Regions from separate parts of the Pinisolibacter sp. DMC19 genome, predicted to be linked through region 1. Evidence: predicted binding sites of a transcription regulator. Region 1 holds the regulator's gene; each other region holds the start of a gene.
What was found. The regulator LexA, encoded in region 1, represses DNA repair genes until DNA is damaged. The targets are predictions, from matches to a motif close to TGTTCNNNNTGTGTTCNG.
Positions count from the first base shown of each region.

Region 2: the regulator LexA is predicted to act here: its motif matches at 2,478-2,495, upstream of ruvC (crossover junction endodeoxyribonuclease RuvC).
Region 3: the regulator LexA is predicted to act here: its motif matches at 2,550-2,567, upstream of ACT53U_RS10755 (PA0069 family radical SAM protein).

Region 1 is NZ_JBQUZF010000001.1:302,651-307,112, reverse strand. Features, by position in the region: gene ACT53U_RS01375 (ComEC/Rec2 family competence protein) at 1-910, shown strand, start outside; gene lexA (transcriptional repressor LexA) at 1,013-1,741, opposite strand; gene ACT53U_RS01365 (molybdopterin molybdotransferase MoeA) at 2,202-3,416, opposite strand; gene moaC (cyclic pyranopterin monophosphate synthase MoaC) at 3,421-3,909, opposite strand; gene trpC (indole-3-glycerol phosphate synthase TrpC) at 3,914-4,462, opposite strand, start outside.
Region 2 is NZ_JBQUZF010000004.1:188,056-192,517, reverse strand. Features, by position in the region: gene draG (ADP-ribosyl-[dinitrogen reductase] hydrolase) at 1-786, shown strand, start outside; gene nikR (nickel-responsive transcriptional regulator NikR) at 907-1,311, shown strand; gene ruvA (Holliday junction branch migration protein RuvA) at 1,318-1,938, opposite strand; gene ruvC (crossover junction endodeoxyribonuclease RuvC) at 1,949-2,461, opposite strand; gene ACT53U_RS12020 (YebC/PmpR family DNA-binding transcriptional regulator) at 2,798-3,547, opposite strand; gene ACT53U_RS12015 (TIGR00282 family metallophosphoesterase) at 3,674-4,462, opposite strand, start outside.
Region 3 is NZ_JBQUZF010000003.1:571,888-576,349, forward strand. Features, by position in the region: gene ACT53U_RS10740 (F0F1 ATP synthase subunit B family protein) at 1-106, shown strand, start outside; gene ACT53U_RS10745 (ribonuclease HII) at 224-955, opposite strand; gene ACT53U_RS10750 (VOC family protein) at 942-1,385, opposite strand; gene ACT53U_RS10755 (PA0069 family radical SAM protein) at 1,397-2,527, opposite strand; gene ACT53U_RS10760 (glycosyltransferase) at 2,691-3,377, shown strand; gene ACT53U_RS10765 (DedA family protein) at 3,422-4,081, shown strand; gene ACT53U_RS10770 (electron transfer flavoprotein-ubiquinone oxidoreductase) at 4,228-4,462, opposite strand, start outside.

The sequences.
Region 1 (4,462 bases):
AGGCTGCGGGCCGCGGGCCGACGTGATGATCGGCCGCCACGGCTCGCCGGTCGCGGTGCGCGGCGACGACGGACGGTTGCACGTGCTGGCGACGAAGGACGACGCCTTCGACACGGCGATCTGGCTCGCCGCCGATGCCGATGCGCGCGATCCGAGGTCGCCCGGCATCGCCGACGGCTGGCGCTGCGACGCGATCGGCTGTGCCTTCGTCCGGGGAGACGAGGCGACGGGCGGCGACGCAGGCGGAACGGCGCCCACCGCGGGGCGTCTGCCCCTGCGGGTCGTGGTGGTGCGCCATCCGCGCGGCTTCGTCGAGGACTGCGGCCGCGCCGACATCGTGATCTCGGCACTCGCCGCCCCGCCGGGCTGCGCCGCGACGAGCCTGGTGCTCGACCGCGTGGCCCGGGCGAAGACCGGCGCGGTGACGATCGACGTGGCATCCGCGGCGAAGCCCGACGGCGTAGAACCGGCCGATGTGGGGGTGGATGGAGCGCTCGGGCGAGAGGCGTCCGCCGGCAAGACGAGGCGATCGATCGTCGGCCTCGATCCGACGGACGATGCCGCGCCGGAGGGTCGGGACGGCGATCCCGACCTGCGGCAGCCGGTTGCCGAAGCCCACAGCGACGGCAGTGCGCGAGGAAACGGTCCGACGCCTCCGACCGCCGTCGAAGAAGCGTCGCCGCCATCGGCCATCACCGGCGAAACATCACAGCCGCGACCGCGTCTCACCTTCTCCGTGACGCCGAGCCTGCCGGCGACGCCACGGGCCTGGACGCCGCGCGATCCGAACGCCGTCCGCGCGCTCGCCGAAGTAACGGCTGATCCGCCGGACGGCGGCGCATCCGCCACTCCCGATCACGAAACGCCCGAGACCGTCGAGCGTGGCGAGACGGCGGATCCCTTGCGCTGATGCCCGTGATCCGCGTGCGCGACGCGACGCCCAATCCGTCCGCGGGGGCGTCCTCCCGCCGTCGGTCGACACCGTCCGCGCCGTCGGCGGCCCGCGTGCCCGTCAGTAGCGGCGGATCAGGCCGACGAGACGGCCCTGCACCTTCACCCGGTCGGGGCCGAAGATGCGGGTCTCGTAGGCCGGGTTGGCGGCTTCGAGGGCGATCGATGCGCCGCGCTTGCGCAGGCGCTTCAGCGTCGCCTCCTCCTCGTCGACCAGGGCGACGACGATGTCGCCGGAATCGGCGTTGTCGCCGCGTTTGATCAGCACCGTGTCGCCGTCGAGGATGCCGGCGTCGATCATCGAATCGCCGCGGACCTCGAGGGCGTAGTGCTCGCCGCCGCCGAGAAGATCGAAGGGCACCGGAATGGCGTGGGTGTAGGTCTGGATCGCCGAGATCGGCGTGCCGGCGGCGATGCGGCCCATGACCGGGATCGACACGACCTCCGCCGTCTCCTCGCCGGTGGGACCCGGCATCGCGGTCGGACGCGGCTTGCCGAGAGTGCCCTGGATGACCGAGGGCGAGAAGCCCTTCGAGCCCGGCGCACGGGCGGGGCTGGCGAGGCCGGGCGTCATCGAATCCGGCAGACGCACCACCTCGAGCGCGCGGGCCCGGTTGGGCAGGCGGCGAATGAAGCCGCGTTCCTCGAGCGCGGTGATCAGGCGGTGGATGCCGGACTTGGAGCGCAGGTCGAGCGCGTCCTTCATCTCGTCGAAGGAGGGGGGAACGCCGTCCTCCTTCAGACGTTCGTGGATGAACATCAGAAGTTCGAACTGTTTGCGCGTCAGCATGACCCCGTTCCCTCGCCAGCCGGCGCGACACGATCGGCGTCCGCCCCGGCATGTTCCATCCCCGCGGGCCCCGAAGAAGCCCCGCACTCGAGCGTACCCGTCCGCACCATGCACTCCCACCGGCCTCTTCGGCCGGTCCGGCAGGCGACTCGCGATGGGTACAAATCACGAACTCACGCTACGCGTTCTGCGGATGTTCTGCAAGGGGGAAGCGTGAACGGTGGGGTTTCGGGGGCCTCGCCGCGTGCGCGCGGATCGCTTCGCCGTCGTTCCGATCGCCGCGAACGGCGAGCGACGGGGCTCCGCATGAGCCGGGAGGGCGATGCGGCGGCGCGTGCGCCGACCTGTACGGCGCGGCGCATGGGCCGGGTCTCGGCTCTTCGGGAGGAAGGTTCCGGCGCTCGCCGATCGAAGACGAGCGATGGTCCATCCGTCGGTCGCCAACGGGCGCTGAGCGCCCTCAGACGTGACGCAGACGGATGATCTCGACCGGTTCGCCGGCCTCGACTGCGCGGGCGTGGATCGGCCGGACGATCAGCGCGTCGGCGTCGGCGAAGCGCGAGAGCAGCGAGGAATCCTGACTGTCGAGCGGCATCGCCACCAGCCGGCCCTCGGCGTCGTGGCGCAGTGCGGCGCGCAGATGGTCGGCGCGTTCGTCGTTGGCGGGCATGGCGCGGCCGGCGATCGCGGTCTCGCGGGCGAGACCGGCGGCGCCGCGGCCGGCCAGAGCGGCGACCAGCGGCGCGACGAAGCGCAGGCCGCAGACCAGCGAAGCGGCGGGATTGCCCGGCAATCCGAGGACGCGGATCGGACCGCGGCGGCCGAACATCAGCGGCTTGCCCGGGCGCATCGCCAGCTTCCAGAAGTCGAAGGCGACGCCCTCGGCCTCGAGCGCGCGGTGGACGAGGTCGTGATCGCCCATCGAGGCGCCGCCCAGCGTCACCAGCACGTCGATCTCGGCGGCGAAGGCGCCGGCGATGGCGGCACGGGTGGCGGCGAGATCGTCGCGGACGATGCCGAGATCGATCATCATGCCGCCGGCGTCCTCGACCAGTGCGGCAATGCCGTAGCCGTTGGAGGCGACGATCTGGTCGGGGCCGGGCACGGCGCCGGGCGGCACCAGCTCGTCGCCGGTCGCCAGGATCGCCACGCGCGGGCGGCGGCGGACCGGCACCTCGGCATGGTTCGACGAGGCGACGAGGCCGAGATTGGTCCAGTCGAGCCGGGTGCCGGCGGAAAGGATCGGCTGGCCCTCGCGGAAGTCGATGCCGGCGGCGCGGACGTGGCGGCCGGGGGCGGCGGCGGCGGCGAAGACGACGTGATCGCCGTCGCGCGTCGCGTGCTCCTGCATGACGACGGTGTCGGCACCCTCCGGCATCGGCGCGCCGGTGAAGATGCGGATCGTCTCGCCGGCCCCGAGCGGCCGGTCGTGGGCATGGCCGGCAGCGGCCTCGCCGACGATCGTCAGACGGGCGCCGGGGGTGGTCGCGTCGCGCGCGGCGAGCGCCCAGCCGTCCATCGCGGCGGCGGTGAAGGGTGGTTGCGTGCGGCGCGCCGTGAGGTCTGCGGCGAGAACCCGGCCGTTGGCGGCGGCGAGCGCGACGTGTTCGACCGCGACGGGCGAAACGTCGGACAGGAGGCGCGTCAGCGCGTCGTCGACCGGGGTCAGGGCCATGGGATCACTCGGCCTTCCATTCGCCGGACTTGCCGCCGGACTTCTCGAGCAGGCGGACGCCGCCGATCACCATGCCACGATCGACCGCCTTGGCCATGTCGTAGACCGTCAGCGCCGCGACCGAGGCCGCCGTCAGCGCCTCCATCTCGACGCCGGTCTGGCCCTTGACGCGGGCGAGCGTGGTGATCCGGATCCCCGGCAGGCTCTCGTCGGGGACGAGATCGACGGTGACCTTGGTCAGCAGCAACGGATGGCAGAGCGGGATCAGCTCGTGCGTCTTCTTCGCCGCCATGATGCCGGCGATGCGGGCGACCGCCAGCACGTCGCCCTTCTTGGCGTTGCCGGAGAGGATCAGCGCCAGCGTCTCGGGCTTCATCGTCACGGTCGCCTCGGCCACCGCCGTGCGGGTCGTCTCGGCCTTGTCGCCGACGTCGACCATGTGGGCCGCACCGGTCTCGTCGACATGGGTGAGGCGGGAGCCGGGCGCGGTCATGGGATCACCTTGCAAGGAGTTCGCGGGTGGCAGCGGTCACGTCGGCCTTGCGCATCAGGCTCTCGCCGACCAGGAAGGTCGAGATGCCGACGGCCTCGAGCCGGGCGCAGTCGGCCGAGGTGAAGATGCCGCTCTCGCCGACCAGCAGACGGTCGTCGGGAACGAGCTTCGCCAGCCGTTCGGAGGTTTCGAGCGAGACCTCGAAGGTCTTGAGATTGCGGTTGTTGACGCCGAGCATCGGCGAGGCGAGGCGCAGCGCGCGCTCGGTCTCTTCCTCGTCGTGGACTTCGACCAGCACGTCCATGCCGAGTTCGAAGGCCGCGTCCTCGAGGGCCTTCGCCTCGTCGTCGGAGAGCGAGGCCATGATGATCAGGATGCAGTCGGCGCCCCAGGCGCGGGCCTCGAGCACCTGATAGGGCTCGAACAGGAAGTCCTTCCGAAGCGCCGGCAGCGACACGGCGGCACGCGCCGCGGTCAGATACTCCGGCGCACCCTGGAACGACGGCGTGTCGGTCAGGACCGAGAGACAGGCGGCACCGCCCGCCTCGTAGGC
Region 2 (4,462 bases), on a different contig from region 1:
GCGGCGGAGTACGGCGTCCATCGCGACATCGTCGGCGGCGGCTGGCTGAAGCTGAAGGCCGGCGCCGTCACCGACGACACCCAGATGTCGCTCTGCCTCGCCCGTTCGCTCACCCGTCGCGGCGGCTTCGAGGCGATCGACGTCTGCGAGGAATTCGCCGCCTGGCTGCGCTCCAAGCCGCCGGACGTCGGCAACACCTGCCGACGCGGCATCCGCCGCTACATCACCGCCGGCACGGTCGAAGGCCCCTTCGCCGAGGGTGACGCCGGCAACGGTGCCGCCATGCGCTGCCTGCCGGTGGCGCTCGCCAATCTCGAAGACGCGAGCCGCGCCGCCGCCTGGGGCATCGCCCAGGCGCACGCCACCCACAACCACCCGCTCTCCGACGCCGCCAATCTGGCGCTGATCGACATGGTGCGGATCCTGGTCGCCACCGGCGACGTCGCCGCCGCCCGCGCCCGCGCCGATGCCCTCGTGGCGGCTCATCCCAACTTCGCCTTCACCGGCTACCACGGGCCGGCGACCGCCTACATCGTCGACACGATGAAGACGGCGCTCGCCGCCTTCTTCACCGCCGCGTCGTTCGAGGCGTGCGTCGTCGCCACCGTCAACCGCGGCGACGATGCCGACACCACCGGCGCCATCGCCGGCATGCTGGCGGGTGCCCGCTGGGGCACGAGCGTCATCCCGAAGCGCTGGCTGAAGGCGCTGGAAGCGGGCGCCCGCAACGAGATCGCCACGCTGGTGCCGAAGCTCCTCGCGCTGTCCGCGACGCCGCCGCCCTGAGAAGGCGGCGCGCCCCGCGTCGACGTGACGGTCGCCCCGCCATCGACGAAATCGCCGAAGGGCGCCACCATGCGCCCGACCGACGGGGCGAGTCGCCCCGTTCGCCAGCGGAGATCCGACGTGCAACGCGTGACCCTGACCTTCGACGACGACCTGATGGGCGAGATCGACCGTTTCATGGTCACCCGCGGCTATTCCAACCGCTCGGAGGCGGTGCGCGACCTGTCGCGCGCCGGGCTCGCCCGCGGCATCGAGGTGCTCGGCGAGAGCCGCGACTGCGTCGCCTCGCTGACCTTCGTCTTCGACCCCGAGACCCGCGAACTCGCCAAGCGGCTCGCCGCCGCCTATCGCGACCGCACCGACGTCCGCGCCACCCGCCTGCAACAGCCGCTGCCCGGTGGCGAGATCCTGGAGATCGCCGCGCTCTCCGGCGACGTCGCCGCCGTCCGCGCCTTCGCCGAGGCGATCCGCGCCGAACGCGGGGTGCGGAACGGCGAACTGGTGGTCATCCCGGCGCCGACCTGAGGCGCCTCACGCCAGTGCCAGTTCCTTGAGCCCCAGGCGGATCAGCGTCTCGGTCGTGGCGTCCTCGCCGGCGCTGCGGGCAGCAGCCGCCACCGCGGCGCTCGCGCGGATCTGCGGATAGCCGAGATTGACCAGCGCGGAGACCGCGTCGGCGAGCGGCTTCGGCGCCGTCTTCTCGGCGATGCCGCCGGCGAGCGCCACCAGGCCCGGATCGACCGAGGCGAAGCCCGGCGTCTTGTCCTTCAGCTCCTGACAGATGCGCTCGGCGAGCTTCTTGCCGACGCCCGAGGCGCGGCAGAGCGCCGTGACGTCCTTCAGCGCGATGGCAGACGCCAGTTCGCTCGTCCTGAGCACCGACAGGATCGCCAGCGCCACCTTGGTGCCGACGCCCTGCACCGTCGTCAGGATGCGGAACCACTCGCGTTCCTCGAGATCGGCGAAGCCGTAGAGGCGGATCATGTCCTCGCGCACGATCGTCTCGATCGACAGCACCGCCGCCTCGCCCGGCGAGGGCAGGTTCTGCAGCGTCCGCGCCGAGCAGAAGCAGACGTAGCCGACGCCGTTCACGTCGAGGATCACGAAGTCGTCGCCGTATTCGTCGACGATGCCCTTGAGCTTGCCGATCATCGATCTCTCCTCAGGCCCCGGCAATGCGCAGGGCGCGCGTCAGCGTCTGGCGATGGTGGGCGTGGCAGATGGCGATGGCGAGCGCGTCGGCCGCGTCCGCCCCCTTCCACACGGCTTTCGGCAGCAGGATCCTGACCATGTGCTGGACCTGATCCTTGTCGGCGTGCCCCGCCCCGACGATCGCCTTCTTGACCGCATTGGGCTGATATTCGGCGACCGAGAGCCCGGCCTTCGCCGGCACCAGCAGCGCCACGCCGCGCGCCTGACCGAGCTTCAGCGTCGAGGTCGGGTTGGTGTTGACGAACGTGTGCTCCACCGCCGCCTCGTCGGGCGCATGGTCGGCGACGACCGCCGCGAGTCCGTCGTGCAGCTCGACCAGCCGGCCGGCGAGTTCATCCTTGGCGGTCGAGGTGATGGTGCCGCAGGCGACGAAGGACAGGCGGTTTCCCGCGACGTCGATCACCCCCCAGCCGGTGCGCTGGAGGCCGGGATCGATGCCGATGATTCGAACGGTCGATGTCATGCCCGCGACGCTAGCATGTTCTCGGTTCGTTTCGCAAAGGGGGAGGTGAGGGACACCACTCGAAACGAGCTCGGGCATCGCCCCGCCGCAGCGTTCCCTTCTCCCCTTGCGGGAGAAGGTGCCCGAAGGGCGGATGAGGGGTCTCTTCGCCGAAGACAGAGACCACCACGTCGTCGACCCGGTTGCCGCTTCGCGGCGCCCCCTCATCCGGCCGCTCCGCGGCCACCTTCTCCCACGGAGGGGAGAAGGGGTGCCCGAAATCGCCCCCGCAAAACGCAACGGGCGCCGGAGGTCTCCCCTCCGGCGCCCGCCGAAATCATCTGCCGTCCCGCCCGCTCACATCGCGGCGAGCTTGGCCATCACTTCTTCGGAGATGTCGAAGTTGGTGTAGACGTTCTGCACGTCGTCGTCGTCTTCGAGCTGGCCGATGAGCTTCATCAGCGTCGTCGCCTTTTCCTCGTCGACCGGAACGGTGTTCTGCGGCCGCCAGTTCGGCTTGATCGACTCCGCCTGACCCAGCGCCGCCTCGAGCGCCTTGGAGACCTCCGAGAGGCCCTCGAAGGTGGTGACGATCACGTGGCTCTCCTCGTCGGAGACGACGTCGTCGGCACCCGCCTCGATCGCGGCTTCCAGCACCGCGTCGGCGCTGCCGGCGGAGGCCGGATAGACGATCTCGCCGATCCGGTCGAAGGAGAACGACACCGAATTGGTCTCGCCCAGCGCGCCGCCGAACTTGGTGAAGGCGGCGCGGACGTTGCCGCCGGTGCGGTTGCGGTTGTCGGTCAGCGTCTCGACGATCACCGCCGTGCCGCCCGGACCGTAGCCCTCGTAGCGGACCATCTCGTAGGTCTCGGCGTCGGAGCCGGAGGCCTTCTTGATGGCGCGCTCGATGTTGTCCTTCGGCATGTTCTCGGCACGCGCGTTGAGGATGGCGAGACGCAGCTTGGCGTTCATCGTCGGATCGCCGCCGCCGTCCTTGGCCGCCACGGTGATTTCGCGGGCGAGCTTGGAGAAGAGCTTGGAGCGGACTTTGTCCTGCTTGCCCTTCCGATGCATGATGTTCTTGAACTGTGAATGTCCGGCCATGGTCGTCGTCTCTCGCGATCGCGGTCGTGCGGGCTCGAGCGGGAACCGCCGACGCCCGGGAATGTCGGAAAGTGCGCCCTTATAGGCGGTGGCGCGGCGAAAATCCAGCCGGGCCGAATACGCGCCTCACGCCTTCGGCATCGCCTGCGACAATCGCCCGCCGAGGCGCAGCGGCTCGACCCGTTTCGCCAGTCCGGTGCGCTCGTCGGTCTCGACGAAGAGGCCGCAGACCGTCGCCTCGCCGCCGGCCGGCTCGAAACGGGCACGGCCGATCTTGGTGGTGAAGCGGTTGATCGGCTCGTCCTTCTCCATGCCGATGACGCTGTCGTAGTCGCCGCACATGCCGGCATCCGACTGGAACGCCGTGCCGCCGGGCAGGATCTGGTAGTCCGCCGTCGGGACATGCGTGTGCGTGCCGACGACGAGGGAGACGCGGCCGTCGAAATGATGGGCCATCGCCTGCTTCTCGGAGGTCGCCTCGGCATGGACGTCGAGGATGATCGCATCGGCCTGCTCGGCGAGCGGACAGGCGGCGATCTCGCGTTCGGCCACCGCGAAGGGGTCGTCGAGCGGGTCCATGTAGATCCGCCCCATCACCGAGACGACCAGCACCCGCGCGCCGTTCCTGGCGATGTAGAGATTGGCCCCCTTGCCCGGCGTGCCGGCGGGGTAGTTGGCCGGACGCAGCAGGCGCGGCTGGCGTTCGATGAAGACCAGCGCCTCGCGTTGATCCCAGGAATGGTTGCCGAGCGTCAGCGCATCGGCGCCGGCGTCGATCAGATCCTGCGCGATCTCCTCGGTGATGCCGAAGCCGCCGGCCGCGTTCTCGGCATTGACCACGACGAAGTCGAGCCCGAGGTCGTCGACGAGACCCGGCAGGCGATCGAGCACCGCCTTGCGTCCGGCCTTGCCGAC
Region 3 (4,462 bases), on a different contig from region 1:
CGCGGTCGCCGCTGCCGAGAAGCTGATGGCCGCCAAGGTCGCCGGCCCCTCGGGTGACGTGCTGGTCGCCAAGGGCATCGCCGAGGTCGCCGCCAAGCTCAACTGAGCCGGCTGCACTTCGCAACGAATTCGAACCCGCGTCTCGCGAGAGGCGCGGGTTCTTCGTTTTCGGGGCCGGGTGGGGCGCATCACCGGTGGAGCGCAGGTCGCGGGCCGCCTCGGCTCACCCGAAGAGATCGCCCTGCGATCCGCCCGCCGTCTCCGGCCGCGCGGGGCGCGCCTTGGGCACCGGCTTCTCCTTCGGCGGCAGGCCGAGGGCGCGGGCGACCGGGGCGAAGCTGCGGCGGTGAAGGGCCGTCGCGCCGAGGCGGGAGAGTGCCGCCATGTGGTCGGCGGTGCCGTAGCCCTTGTGCTTCTCGAGCCCGTAGCCCGGATGCTCGGCCCCCGCCTTCTCCATCAGCCGATCGCGCAGCACCTTGGCGACGATCGAGGCGGCGGCGATCGTGAGAGACCGCGCATCGCCTTCGACGACCGCCGTGCCGGGACACGGCAGGCCCGGCGGCACGTCGATGCCGTCGATCAGCACATGGTCGGGCGGCACGGCCAGCCCCTTCACCGCCCGTCGCATCGCGTCGAGCGTCGCGGCGCGGATGTCGGTCCCGTCGATCCGCTCCACCGAGGAGAGCGCGATCGCCACGCTGTGATCGGCGAGGATCGCCTCGAACAGTGCCTCGCGCCTGGCCGCCGTCAGTTTCTTCGAATCGTTCAGCCCGACTGGTACCTTCGACCAGTCGAGCACCACGGCGGCGGTGACGACAGGTCCGGCGATCGGCCCACGCCCCGCCTCGTCGACGCCGGCGATCCGCGAGCCGGGCGCGCCATGGGCACGCTCCAGCGAATCGTCCGGCCCCGCCGCTGTCGTGGCGACCTTTGCCTTCGTCTCACGCTTGGCCATGGTCGCCCTCCGGCAGGCGGGTGATGCCCTCGCCGTCGATGGGGAAGAACGGGTTGTGCGCCACCTCCCAGAGGTGGCCGTCGGGGTCGGCGAAATAGCCGGAATAGCCGCCCCAGAAGACTTGCTTCCCCGGCTTCACCAGGCGTCCACCGGCCGCGACCGCAGCCTCGAGCCCGGCATCGACCGCCTCGCGGCTGTCGCGATTCCAGGCGAGGGTGATGCCGGAAAAGCCGGTGCCGTCGGCGGCCACCATCGCGTCTTCGGCGAGCGCGGTGCGCCCGTAGAGCGCGAGGATCACCCCGTTCATGTCGAAGAAGGTGACGTGTTCGTTGCTCGCGGCACCCACCCGCGCGCCGAGGGCGACGTAGAAGGCGGTCGCCCGGTCGACGTCGGCGACGCCGAGGGTGACGAGCGACAGGCGGATCGACATCGGGTTCTCCTTCAGAACAGCGACAGTTGCCGGCCGGCGAGTTCCGGCGGGCGGAAGCGGTCGCAGTCGAGCGCGTCGCGCTTCGGCTTGGCGATGCCGAGCCGCTTCAGCGCCAGTTCGAAACGGCGACGGATCTGGTCGGCGTAGGGCCCGCTGCCCCGCATTCGCCGCCCCCAGGCCGCGTCGTAGTCCTTGCCGTCGCGCATGGCACGCAGGATCGACAGGACGTGACGATAGCGGTCGGGATGGTGTTCGACGAGCCAGCCCTTGAAGATTTCGGTGACTTCGAGCGGCAGGCGCAGCAGCACCCAGCCGGCCTCGCCGACCCCGACGGCGGCGGCCGCCTCGAGGATCGCCTCGATCTCGGGATCGTTCAGCGCCGGGATGATCGGCGCGACCAGGACACCGGTCGGAATGCCGGCCTCCGACAGCGCCTTCAGTGCCGCGAGCCGCTTCTCCGGGCTCGACGCACGCGGCTCCATCGAGCGCGACAGGCGACGGTCGAGCGAAGTGACCGACATCGCCACCCGCGCCAGGCCCTTCGCCGCCATCGGCGCCAGGATGTCGATGTCGCGGGCGACCAGCGCCGACTTGGTGACGATCGTCACCGGATGATCGGTGCGGGCGAGCACCTCGAGCACCTCGCGGGTGATCCGCCAGCGCCGTTCGATCGGCTGATAGGGATCGGTGTTGGTGCCGAGCGCGATCGGCTTCGGCCGATAGCCGGGCGCGGCGAGCTCGCGCTCCAGCAGCCGCGCCGCGTCGGGCTTGGCGAAGAGGCGGCTCTCGAAGTCGAGCCCCGGCGACAGGCCCATGTAGGCGTGGGTCGGCCGGGCATAGCAGTAGGAGCAGCCGTGCTCGCAGCCGCGATAGGGGTTGATCGAGCGGTCGAAGCCGATGTCCGGCGACGAATTCCGCGTGATGATCGTCTTCGGCTTTTCGATCGTCACGGTGGTGGCGAAGGCCGGCAGATCGTCGAGATCGCCCCAGCCGTCGTCGAAGGCCTCGCGCCGTTCGCGCTCGTAGCGGCCCGAGGCATTGGCGGTCGCGCCGCGTCCACGCCGCCGATCGGCGACGACGGCGCCTTCCGCCGGGACGCCGGCGGCAACGGGGGAGGACGACGTGGGCTCGATCCGATTCATGCCCCGATCATGCGTCGGAAGTGAGAACAAGACAAGAACATCCTTCGCATCGCGGCGTCCCGCGGCTTTCCCACGCTGGCAGGCGGCGCCGCGCGCGTGTATGACGGATCTGCGAAAAAGGCGATCGCGGGGGCGATCCGCCGGGGACGAGGTCGTCGAGCCCATGTTGTCCGTCGTCATTCCGACGAGAAACGCCGAGGAGGGCCTCGCCCGCACGCTGTCGTCGCTGGTCGCGGCGGCGGCCGAGGGCGTGGTGCGCGAGGTGATCGTGGTCGACCACGGCTCGACCGACGGCACCCGCATCGTCGCCGATGCCGCCGGCTGCACGCTCATCGACGGGCCGGCCGACTGGGCGGGCCGGGTCGCGGCGGGCGTGGCGGCGGCGCGGCGGGCACCGTGGTTCCTGATCCTGCCGCCCGACGTCTTCCTCGAGGGCGACTGGTTCCGCGAGGCGGCGAGCTTCGTCGAACGGGTCGAACGGACCGGGCGGGCCGACGACACCGTCGCCGTTTTCCGCCTCGCCTGGGACGACTTCGACTGGCGCGCCCGCCTCGCCGAGCACCTCGTCACCCTGTCGCAGCGCCTCTTCGGCTCGCCCCTGCGCGAGCAGGGCCTGCTGGTGGCGCGCGACCGGCTGGAGAAGGCGGTGCGGACGGCGGGCCGCGGCGATCACCGCGCCCTCGTCGCCGCGCTCGGCCGGACGACGCGGCGGGTGCTGCGGGTCGAGGCGGTCGTGCTGCCGCCGGGCAGCGGCGGCGCCGCGGTCCCCTCGGCCGCCGGCCTCGCGGTGCTGGCACTGGCGGCGATCGGCCTGCCGGTCGGACCGGACGGACTGTCCGCCGATCGCTGATACCGTCTCGACGCCGCCACGATCTCTCTGCGATCATGGGTGCCATGGACATCGCGCAAACCTTCACCGATCTCCTCGCCTTCGTCGAGCGCAACCAGGCCTGGGCGGGTCTCGTCTTCGGCCTGATGGCCTTCGGCGAATCGCTGGTCGTCGTCGGCGTGCTGGTCCCGGCGACCGGTGTGATGATGGCGGCGGGCGCGCTGATCGGCACCGGGCAACTGCCCTTCCTCGACATCTGGATCGGCGGCGCACTCGGTGCGGCGCTGGGCGACGCGATCTCCTATTGGGTCGGCCTGCGCCTCGGCCCGCACGTCGAGCGCATCTGGCCCTTCTCGCGCCATCCCGAGACGCTGGCGGCCGCACGCAACGTCTTCGCCCGCTGGGGCTGGACGGCGATCCTGATCGGCCGCTTCATCGGCCCCCTGCGCGCCAGCGTGCCGACGGTCGCCGGCATGTCGGCGATGCCGGTGATCCCCTTCCAGATCGCCAACTTCGGCTCGGCGGTCCTGTGGATCCCGGTGCTGATCGCGCCGGGTTCGATGGGCGCCTGGGCGTGGAAGCTCTTCGGCGAGGGCGACCGCGAGGCGGCGATCGCCGTCGTGGCGGCGCTGCTGGTGGTACTGGTCGGCACCGTGCTGGTCGCCCGTCGCCTGCTGCCGCGCCTGCTCAAACGGGGTGTGGGGGAGGGTGCCGGCGAACCGTGAGGGTGGGCCGGCATCGCGCACGTCCCTCTCCGCGGCGGACGACCCGTCCTGCCGTATCCGGTAAATCCGAAGCCCCGAACCGTCCGTGAAACGCGAAACGCCCGAGGTCTCCCCCGGGCGTTTGATCTCGTCTCGATCGGCGTCGATCACATGTTGGGATAGTTCGGCCCACCGGCGCCTTCCGGCGTCGTCCAGGTGATGTTGCCGTTCGGGTCCTTGATGTCGCAGGTCTTGCAGTGGACGCAGTTCTGCGCGTTGATCACGAACGTGTCCTCGCCGTCCTTCTCCATCCACTCGTAGACGCCCGCCGGGCAGTAGCGCGTCGACGGACCGGCGTAGACGCCGAGCTCGGACGACTTCTGCAGTGCCGGGTCGGCGAGC